One region of the Cupriavidus sp. FW216-B1 genome, then DNA from elsewhere that is predicted to be linked to it. Evidence: predicted binding sites of a transcription regulator. Region 1 holds the regulator's gene; each other region holds the start of a gene.
The links. Region 1 encodes FliA, which starts transcription of late flagellar genes. Its sites were predicted from a motif close to CTAAAGTTTNNNNNNNNNNNGCCGNTA; they were not measured.
Positions count from the first base shown of each region.

Region 1 (3,269 bases):
GGAGCCGGACTACGGCGCGCTGCTCGACGACATGTTCTTCGACGAAGGCGGCGACATTCCGTGCGCGCGCTTCATCGTGCCGCGCGTCGAAGTGGAGCTGGCGTTCATCCTCGGCAAGCCGCTGCGCGGGCCCGGCGTCAGCCTGTTCGACGTGCTCGACGCCACCGAATGGGTGATCCCGGCGCTGGAGATCATCGACGCGCGCATCGAGCAGGTGGACCCGGAGACCAAAGCCACGCGCAAGGTCGTCGACACCATCTCCGACAACGCCGCCAACGCCGGGGTGGTCATGGGCGGGCGCGCCGTGCGGCCGGACGAGATCGACCTGCGCCGCGTGCCGGCGATCCTCTACCGCAACGGCGTGATCGAGGAATCCGGGGTTTCCGCGGCGGTGCTCAACCACCCGGCCAGGGGCGTGGCCTGGCTGGCCAACAAGCTGGCACCCTACGACGTCACGCTGGAGGCCGGCCAGGTGATCCTGGGCGGCTCCTTCACCCGCCCGGTGGCGGCGGCGCCCGGCGACACCTTCCATGCCGACTACGACCGGCTCGGCAGCATTTCCTGCCGCTTCGCCTGAACCCCGGAGATCTATGAACGTCCCGCCGAACCCGTTCAGGCAATGCCTGCAGATCGGCCATGCACAGACCAGCCCGTGCTGCGCGGCACCGGCGGCCAGCGCGCCGTGAAGAGAAGGAACCGCCGGAGAAGGGACCGCCGACGCCTACCGGTATCCCACCACCACCTGCCCCGACTGCCCTTGCAGGACCGGCGTCAGCGCGCCCCTGCCCGGCACCTGGAACGCAAAGACGAAACCGTTGGCGGCATCGTCGCCGCCGAACGCATCGGTCAGCCCTTCGGCGCCGGACAGCAGCACGCAGCGCTGCGCGTTGCACAGGTAGGCCTGCAGGTCGTGCGGCGGCGTGCGGTTGAAGGCGTAGCGCCAGCGCACCGTGGTGATCGCGCCTTCGGCCTGCGGCAGGTAGCCGGTGGGCGTGATGGGCGCGGAGACGGTGCGCAGGCCCTTGCCGTACAGCGCGGGGCCGCTCACGGAAGCGGACCACGAGTGCAGCGTCTGCCCGGCTGGGCCGGCCCAGCCGTGGCCGCCGCAGGCGGCCAGCGCCGCCACGGCGAGACAGCGGGACCAGCGCAGCGGCAGGGTCATAGCAGGCCGCGCAGTTGGGAGCGCAGGCGCGTGATGGCTTGGCTGCGGATCTGGCACACGCGCGATTCGGTGACGTCGAGCACGGCGCCGATCTCGCGCAGGTTGAGCTCCTGGTCGTAGCACAGCGACAGCACCAGCTTCTCGCGCTCGGGCAGGCGCTCGATGGCGCGGATCAGCGCTTCGCGCATGCCGCTTTCCATCAGCACGGTGAGCGGGTTGCCGTCGTCGCTGACGCTCAGGTGGCGGTCCAGGAAATCTTCCTCGCCGGAGCGCTCGAAGTCTTCATAGTGCAGCAACTGGCAGCCGTAGACCTCGTTGAGCAGGGTCTGGTATTCCTCCAGCGGCAGCTCCAGCTCCTGCGCCACCTCGGAGTCCAGCGGCGTGCGGCCGAGCGTCTGCTCGAGGCCGCGCACGGTACGCTCGATGCGCCGCGTGAACTGGCGCAGGCTGCGCGACTGCCAGTCGTTGGCGCGCACCTCGTCGAGCATGGCGCCGCGGATGCGCTGGCTGGCGTAGGTCTCGAAGCGCGCGCCGTGGGTATCTTCGTAGCGCTTGGCGGCATCGAGCAGGCCGATCATGCCGGCCTGGATCAGGTCGTCGAGCTGGACGCTGGCGGGCAGCTTGGCGGCGAGTTGCAAGGCGATGCGACGCACCAGCGACGCATGCGCGGTCACCGTATCCGTCTGTTCGAGCTTTCCCTGAATCGTGTACATGGTGGAATTCTCGTGAGTCCTAGCTTGCTTGCAGGCCCGGCGTTCAGGCCAGGGCCGTGGCCGGCGGCGCCAGGGGCGTGGCCGGAGGGGTTGAACGGTTTTCCGCCGCCGCGGGCGACGGCCAGGCGGCGACGCCGGTGGCCAGGCGGCGCAGGGCGGCCGTGGCCGGCGCGGCCGCGAAGGCTTCGACCACGCAGCGGCCCAGCGCCGCGCTGCGCGCGACCAGCGGGTCGAGCGGCAGGCTGCCCGCCGCGCGCGCGTCCACGCCGAGGTACTGGCTGGCGGTGCGCGCCAGGTTGCCGAGCACCGCGGTGGCGGCCGCGTCGCTGGGCGCGGCGTTGACCACCAGGTGGAAGCGGCGGCAGGCGTAGAGATGGTTGAGCTGCTTGATGCAGGCGTAGGCGGCCTTGATCGAGGCCGGCTCCGCGCGCAGCACCACGATCAGGTTGTGGGCCGCGGCGGCCATCGGCGACAGCGCGCCATCGGCGTCGCCGCGCGCATCGCTGAGCACGGTGCGGTAGCCGTTGAGCAGTTGCAGGTCGCCGCCGGCCTGGGCGCTGGCGGGCAGCACGCCGATGGCGCCGGCGGGACGCTGGCCGAGCGCGGCCTCGAGCGTGGCGGCGCCGCCCAGCACCGCGTCCAGCGTGTCGGCGGGCGCCGCCCCGGACAGCCGCGTGGCGCGCGCGCCGGTGCGGTCTTCGTCGATCAGCAGCACGCGCTCGCCCTGCATGGCGAGCGCGTTGGCCAGGCCGAGCGCGACCGTGGTGGCGCCGGCGCCGGCGTCGCTCGCCACCACCGCGATGCGGCGCGTGACGCGCGGCGCCAGCATGCGCCGCAGGCTTTCGGCCTGGTCGAGGGCGAGAGAATTCACGTCTTACTCTCCCTGCACCTGCGCCAGTGCCTTGAACATGCGGCTGCTGTCGGTAAAGGCGTCCGCCTCCGTGGCGGAAGCGACGGTGGAAATGGCGGTGGAAGCGGCGGTGGAGACAGTGGCAGAAACAGCGGCTGAAACAGCGGGCGCCGCATCGCGGACGGCGGCGCGGCCGTTGCGCGCGGGGTAGTTCTCCAGCACGTCCAGCAGCGCCAGCAGGCGGCCCATGCCTTCGACCAGCACCGCGGCGTTCGGGGTCTGGCGCGCCGGCGCGCGCGCCGACAGGCGCGCGAGGAAGGCGGCGGCCTCGGTGTCGCCGGCCTGCTCCAGGCGCAGCGAGGCGATGGCCATCTGCAGGGCCAGCAGGCGCGCGCAGGCCTGGCCCTCGGCCTGGGCGGCATCGCCGGCGCCGTCCTGGCGCTCGCCCTGGCTCAGGTGGTCGAGCGCATGGCCGAGCGTGCGCAGCTGTGCCTCGCCGTCTTCGGCCCAGCGCGCCCAGCGCGCCAGCTGCGCGCCCTCGCCG
Region 1 is NZ_JBYTEL010000035.1:24,979-28,247, forward strand. Features, by position in the region: gene hpaH (2-oxo-hept-4-ene-1,7-dioate hydratase) at 1-577, shown strand, start outside; gene AC3WXD_RS33795 (flagellar protein FlhE) at 722-1,162, opposite strand; gene AC3WXD_RS33800 (RNA polymerase sigma factor FliA) at 1,159-1,875, opposite strand; gene AC3WXD_RS33805 (MinD/ParA family ATP-binding protein) at 1,919-2,746, opposite strand; gene flhF (flagellar biosynthesis GTPase FlhF) at 2,750-3,269, opposite strand, start outside.

Region 2 (3,269 bases), on a different contig from region 1:
CTGCGTGCCGGCCGGCAGCGGTTGCGGCGCCGGCGGAGGCAGCGCCCGCGCGGGCGCTGCAGGCGCCGCGGCCGCCGGCACGGCCGCGGCCTCGCTGCGAAAGCGCTGCAGCGCCAGCGCCGAGCGCGCCGGCACCTCGTCGATCCACTGCGCGGGCACGGCGAAATTGAGGTTCTGCGCGTCGGCGCGCATCAGGTAGGTGATGCCGATCAGCTGGCCGTCGGTATTGAACAGGCCGCCGCCGCTGGAGCCCGGCGAGATCGGCGCGGTGGTCTGCAGGCGCACCACGCGGTCGGCGGCGTCGCGGTTCAGGGAGGACAGCAGGCCGTCGCTCAGGGTCAGCTCATAGCCGCGCGGCGCGCCGATGGCATAGACCTTCTGGCCGACCTTGAGCGAGGCGAGCGGGGCGATCTTCACGGCCGGCGCGGCCAGCCCCCTGGCGTGGAGGATGCACAGGTCGCGCTCCACGTCGGCATGCACCAGGCGCGCGCTGTGCGCGGTGTTCTCGCGCCGGATGCCGATGGACTTGCCGTTCCTGAGCACGTGGCAGTTGGTGACCAGCTCCTCCGGTCCGATCACCACCGAGCTGCCCAGGCCGATGCGCCCGCCCTGGGCGTCGAACACGGTGACGACCCAGATGCTGGGCGACTCGCGCTCGTACAACTGCGCCGAATCCAGCGCCAGGCCGGGCAGGGAGATGCCGGCAGTCAAACACGAAATCGCGATGCGGCCCGCTATTTTTTTCGCCCGACCCATGATGTTCTTTTTGGTGACTGGTCCTGCCGGAATCCTTGCCGGAATTCTTGCGGCAATCTTCGCCGGCGCGCCGCCCGGTGCGGCCACCGCCCCGGCGATCCGGTCTTTTCCCCGCCCGCTGTTCCGGACCCGGCGGACGAGCGCGCGGGGTTGCCTATCATAAACGTTCCGCCCGCCGCGCTAAAGCTTTGTCGCGGCGGGCCGACAACAAACTGGCAGGAATCCCTCCCGCGCGTGGCGCCGCGGCTTTTTCCGGCCGGCCTGCCGGCATCCCGGCCACCCGCACCACCAACCGCAACCCGAAACAGGACGATTCACTCATGGATACTGCCATCGTCAGCGCGGCAAGCAACGCCGGTTCCGACCCGGTGCCCTTGCTGATGCTGCGCAAATCGCTGGACCTGCAGGCCGAGGGCGTGGCCGCGCTGCTGGCGTCGGTGGCGCCGGCCAGCGTGGCCGCCAGCAACCCGCCGCACCTGGGCCAGAACGTCGACATCAAGGTGTAACAAAGGCAAGCCCGGCGCCCGGGGTCGCACCCGGGCGCCGGCCCCCATTTCATGCTCCGCCGCCGCGCTCAGAGCGACGGCCGCTGGCCGGTGGCGAGCTGCAGCGCCACCGTGGCTTCGGCCAGGTCCGCGCGCGACTGGAGATAGTCCAGGTAGGTCTCGTCGGCGGTGCGCTGCGCGTCGAGCAGCGCCAGCAGCGGCGCCGCGCCCTGGCGGTACGACTGGCGCATGCCGTCGAGCACGCGGTCGGCGTCGGCGCTGACCGCGTCGCGGTAGCGCCGGAAGTTCTCGCGCGCGGCCGCGAAGGCGAGCAGGGCGCGGCGGACTTCGGCCGCCGTCTTCAGTTCCGCCTCGCGCAGCGCCAGCATGGCCTGCGTGACGTCCGCCCCGGCCTGCACCAGCTCGCCGCGCTGCAGGCGCGACAGCGGCAGCGGGACCGACACCGACACGCCCAGCATGCGCGAGCGCGCCGTGCCGCCGCCGCCGCCATCGCCGGGCGTGCCCGGCGCGAGCGTCAGGCCGAGACTTACGCTCGGGTCCACCCAGCGGTTGGCGCGCGCCAGCGCCGCGTTGTCGCGCATGTGGTCCAGCGCGGCGCGCGCGATGCGCACCTCGTCGCGCGCTTCCAGCGCCTGCGCGACCAGCGCGCCGGCATCGGCGCCGGGCTCGTACGCGGGGAAATCGCAGGCCAGCGGCGCACCGCCGAAGGCGTCCTCCACGGGCATGCCGAGCCGCACCGAGAGCGCCTGCATGGCCGCTCCCGCCGCCGCCCGCGCGGCGGTGACGCCGGCGGCGAAGCGGTCGCGCTCCACGCGCGACTGCGCCAGCTCCAGCCCGCCGATGTCGCCCGCCGCGCGGCGCGTCTCGTTGGCGCGCACCACCCGGCCCAGCGCCGCCAGCGCGGACTCCTGGCGCGCCAGCGCGTCGCGGCTGCGGCAGGCTTCGGCGAAGGCCGCCGCGGATTCCGCGTACAGCGCGTTGCGGAACCCCCGCTCGCCGGCCTGCGCCAGGCGCAGGCCGCTGCCGGCGGCGCGCACGCGCGCGGCGCGCTTGCCGCCCAGCTCCAGCGCAATCTCCAGGCCCAGCTCATGCGTGCGCGGCGGCCGCGGCGTCACCGCGCGGCTAAGCTCGATGTTGCCCCGGCCATAGGTCAGCACCGGGTCCGGCCGCACCCCGGCGATGTCGATGCCGGCCCGCGCGCTGCGCACGGTTTCCTGCTGCGCGGCCAGGCCGGGATTCTGGCGCTCGACCACCTCGAGGAAATCGGCGAAGCGCACCGGCCCGGCCGCCGCCGCGCCGTGGGCCGGCATCAGCAGCGCGCACGCCAGCAGGCCCGGCAGGGCGAAGGGTTTGTGCTTGTTCTTGTGCTCGTACGTGTTCTTGTCGTTCATCCGGATTCTCCTCAGGCCGCGCGCCGCGCGGCGCGGGCTTCCACGAGGTAATAGAGCGCGGGCAGCAGCCACAGCGTCAGCAGCGTGGCGCTGGCCAGCCCGCCCACCACCACGGTGGCCAGCGGGCGTTGCACGTCGCTGCCGAGACCCGTCGCCAGCATCGCGGGCGTGAGGCCGATGGCGGCCACGGTGGCGGTCATCAGCACCGGCCGCATGCGGCTGGCGGCGCCTTCGATCACCGCCGCGCGCAGGTCCATGCCGTCCTGCGCGCGCAGCCGGTTGATCTGCGCGATCATCAGCACGCCGTTGAGCACCGCCACGCCGGACAGCGCGATGAAGCCCACCGCGCTGGACACGTTGAGCGTCATGCCGCGCAGGTGCAGCGCGGCCAGCCCGCCGATGGCGGCCAGCGGCACCGCCAGCAGCACCAGCGCGGGCTGGCGCAGGTTGCGGAACGCGGCGAACAGCAGCACGAACATCAGCGCCAGCGTCATCGGCAGGATCAGCGCCAGGCGCGCCTGCGCGCGCTCGAGGTTCTCGAACTGGCCGCCCCATTCGACCTGGATGCGCCGCGGGTCGTAGCGCAGCGCGGCGTCCAGCGCCGGGCGCGCCTGCG
Region 2 is NZ_JBYTEL010000001.1:1,470,284-1,473,552, reverse strand. Features, by position in the region: gene AC3WXD_RS06405 (S1C family serine protease) at 1-711, opposite strand, end outside; gene AC3WXD_RS06400 (YjfB family protein) at 1,077-1,262, shown strand; gene AC3WXD_RS06395 (TolC family protein) at 1,331-2,653, opposite strand; gene AC3WXD_RS06390 (efflux RND transporter permease subunit) at 2,665-3,269, opposite strand, start outside.
Region 2: the regulator FliA is predicted to act here: its motif matches at 937-963, upstream of AC3WXD_RS06400 (YjfB family protein).

Region 3 (3,269 bases), on a different contig from region 1:
CCAAAGTTTCGCAACCAACGCATTTCCCGGCTCCTTTTTTGCTTTTTCATCGCGGGCGGCACCCTGGTGCCGGACGAACCTCCGGACCGACGCCGCATCGCAGCCTTAACGGCACGCACCGGGCAAGCTTGAGGATATTTCCGCGGTTTGTTGAAATAAGGCAAAAACGCGCCGGTTAGCGGAGATATGCAGGGAAAAAGCGGGGCAATTCGGGGAATTGACAGCGGGCGTCCTGTCGTCTAATGACGGCACGCACGCGGGGGGGGGCGCCGCCGCCGGCCGCTGCCGGCGACATCCGGTGGCACCCAGGCGGGCGCGCAAAAAAAGAAGCCCACGCGCGGGGTGCTCGTAGGCTTTCCAGGACTGCTAGGAACCGAAAGGTCCAATAGCGAATATAAACCTGCTTACATGAGGTGTAAATCCAATTTCTATCAGGGAAACCTCTGATATAAAAGTGCCGGCCACGCCATATCGATGGTATCGGGGCGGCGCGAGGAACCTCGGCCGGAACAAGCCAGGGCTGCGCGGCAGCCCGCAGACCTCATGTTGCACCTTGGGGCTGCGGTCGGACAGCATTGGGATTTGCCACACAAGTGTGCATGAATCCACATTCGGCCACTGTGATGCAATCGATTTTTTAGAGGTTTACCTCTAGGCCAGGTGCGCTCTCCCAACCGTCCACATTTGTAAAATTTTGTTACCCTCGCGCCTGAAGTCTTCCCCTTCTCTTCCGGCGGCGGCACTCGCCACCGGTGGCGGGGCGGTATCATCGGACCCGTCTCCCGCGTACCAGCCGCGGCTGGCCGCGCTCCGTGCCGCCAGCCCCCTGGCCGGTCCCGGGAGCGGATGTTTCATTCCCGGTTCCGCCAAGGCCAGGCCGCAGTCCGCGCTCCGCAGTGCGTCACACCCCAGTTGCCCAGGCCTGGCCATCGAATCCCTGCCAGCCGACAGAACCCGCGCGGGCTCTTCCGGAGAAGTTGTGAACAAGAAGGAAATCAGGGTGGACCGCCCTAGCCGCAGACTGCAGCACCAGCAGTTGTCCACCCATAGCGCGAGCCGGAAGCCCGTGGTCGTGCACCTGTCCAGCGGTACCCGCCTGCATGGCGTGATCGTGGCCGCGGACAACTATATGGTATTGCTCGCGGAGGACGCCGGCGATCCGCTGCCCCAGGTCGTCTACAAGCACGCCATCGCCGTCATCACGCCGGCCCATGCGCCCGAAGCCCAGGCCAGCGTGCCGGGCGCGGAGAGCTCGCCGGAGTTCGTCAGCCCGTACGTCCCGCGCACGCGCAAGCGGCGCTGACGACCGGTTCCGCGCGCCCACCATGCTGTTTACTAATAGCACCGCCAAATATGCAGGACAGTTTGAGCCCATCGCAAAAGTCACTCTAAATCTTTCCCGGCCCCAACCGATAACCCAAACAACGGTGGCACTTCTCGCCCTGCATTGCCAGGCAGCCAACGTTGCGGCAACAGCCGGATTGCACAACTCACTGTAAAAGAATAGGAGTCGTACCATGTCGATGGTCATCAATACCAACACGTTGTCCCTGATGACGCAGAACAACCTGAATTCGTCGCAATCGTCGCTGAACAGCGCGATTCAGCGTCTGTCTTCGGGCCTGCGTATCAACAGCGCCAAGGACGACGCAGCGGGCCAGGCGATCGCCAACCGTTTCACCGCCAACATCAACGGCCTGGGTCAAGCCCAGCGCAACGCCAACGACGGCATCTCGCTGTCGCAAACCACCGAAGGCGCGCTGACCGAAGTCAACAACAACCTGCAAGCCATCCGTACCCTGGCCGTGCAAGCCGCAACGGGCTCCAACTCCGCTTCGGACCTGCAATCGATCCAGGACGAAATCACCCAGCGTCTGGCTGAAATCGACCGCACGTCGCAACAAACCGACTTCAACGGCGTCAAGGTGCTGTCGTCGGCTGCTTCGTCGCTGAAGGTGCAAGTCGGCGCGCAAGACGGTCAGACCATCTCGATCGACCTGAAGGAAATCAGCACCACCACCCTGGGCATGACCGGCTTCACGGTTGCCAAGAACTCCCTGGCCACCAGCGCCCCGATCACGACCGTCGTGGCCGGCACGGGTTCGGCTCCGAACGCCGTGGACCTGAGCGCCGCCGCCACCTCGCTGTCGACCGCCACCGGCAGCACCGTCAACGCCAAGGACCTGCAACTGAGCAACGTGCTGGACACGGCCGGCAACGCCACCTCCAACTACGTCGTCAAGTTCGGCAGCGACTACTACGCCGCTTCGGTTGACGCGGCTTCGGGCGCTGTCACGCTGAACACCGCCGACATCAGCGTCGGCGACGCCGCCAACGGCAACACCGGCAGCAGCATCGCCGCCCAGCTGGTCAAGGTCGGTGCCGACTCCGCCGGCGCAGCCGTGGCCTACGTGACCCAAGGCGGCAAGAACTACGCCCTGGACGCAGCCGGTCAAGGCGCGCTGGCCAACGGCGGCTCGACCACCACCACGATCTCCAACGCCACGCAGATCGAACTGAGCACCAAGGGTGCCACCACCGCCACCACCGAATTCACCGGCGTGGGCAGCTCCAACCCGCTCGACACGATCGACAAGGCCCTGGCTACCGTGGACAAGCTGCGCAGCTCCCTGGGTGCCGTGCAGAACCGCTTCAACTCGGTGATCTCGAACCTGGGCTCGACCGTGACCAACCTGTCCGCTTCGCGCTCGCGCATCCAGGACGCCGACTACGCCACGGAAGTGTCGAACATGTCGCGCGCCCAGATCCTGCAACAAGCTGGTACCGCTGTGCTGGCCCAGGCCAACCAGACCACGCAGAACGTGCTGTCGCTGCTGCGTTAATCGCAACAGTAGCCGCACCCCTGGCGGCGCCGGACCTTCGGGCCCGGCGCCGCCGGGAATGCTTCCAGAGCGGTCTCCGCTCTGAAAGCGTTTCCACCGGAGCCACCCGCTCCGACCGTCCCTTGCGAGAGACAGACCATGATCAGCCCGACCGAACAGCTAGCCAAGTTGCCCGCCGCGCCGTTGCCCGCCACCCCTCTCGCTGCGGCACCTGCGGCCCAGGCAGGCGTGCCGGCCGGGAGCCTGCCGGGCGCCATCGCGGCGGGCAAGGCGCCGGGCGACAAGGCGCACGCCGAAAGCTCGAAGGAACTGGCCAGCGCGCTCACCAGCCTGACCGAGGCGCTGCGCGCCACGCCGGTGGAAGTGCGCTTCAGCATCGACGGCGACACGCACCAGATCGTGACCACGGTGGTGGACAAGTCCACC
Region 3 is NZ_JBYTEL010000007.1:177,859-181,127, reverse strand. Features, by position in the region: gene AC3WXD_RS17325 (methyl-accepting chemotaxis protein) at 1-23, opposite strand, end outside; gene AC3WXD_RS17320 (RNA chaperone Hfq) at 980-1,303, shown strand; gene AC3WXD_RS17315 (FliC/FljB family flagellin) at 1,518-2,843, shown strand; gene AC3WXD_RS17310 (flagellar protein FlaG) at 2,982-3,269, shown strand, end outside.
Region 3: the regulator FliA is predicted to act here: its motif matches at 1,389-1,415, upstream of AC3WXD_RS17315 (FliC/FljB family flagellin).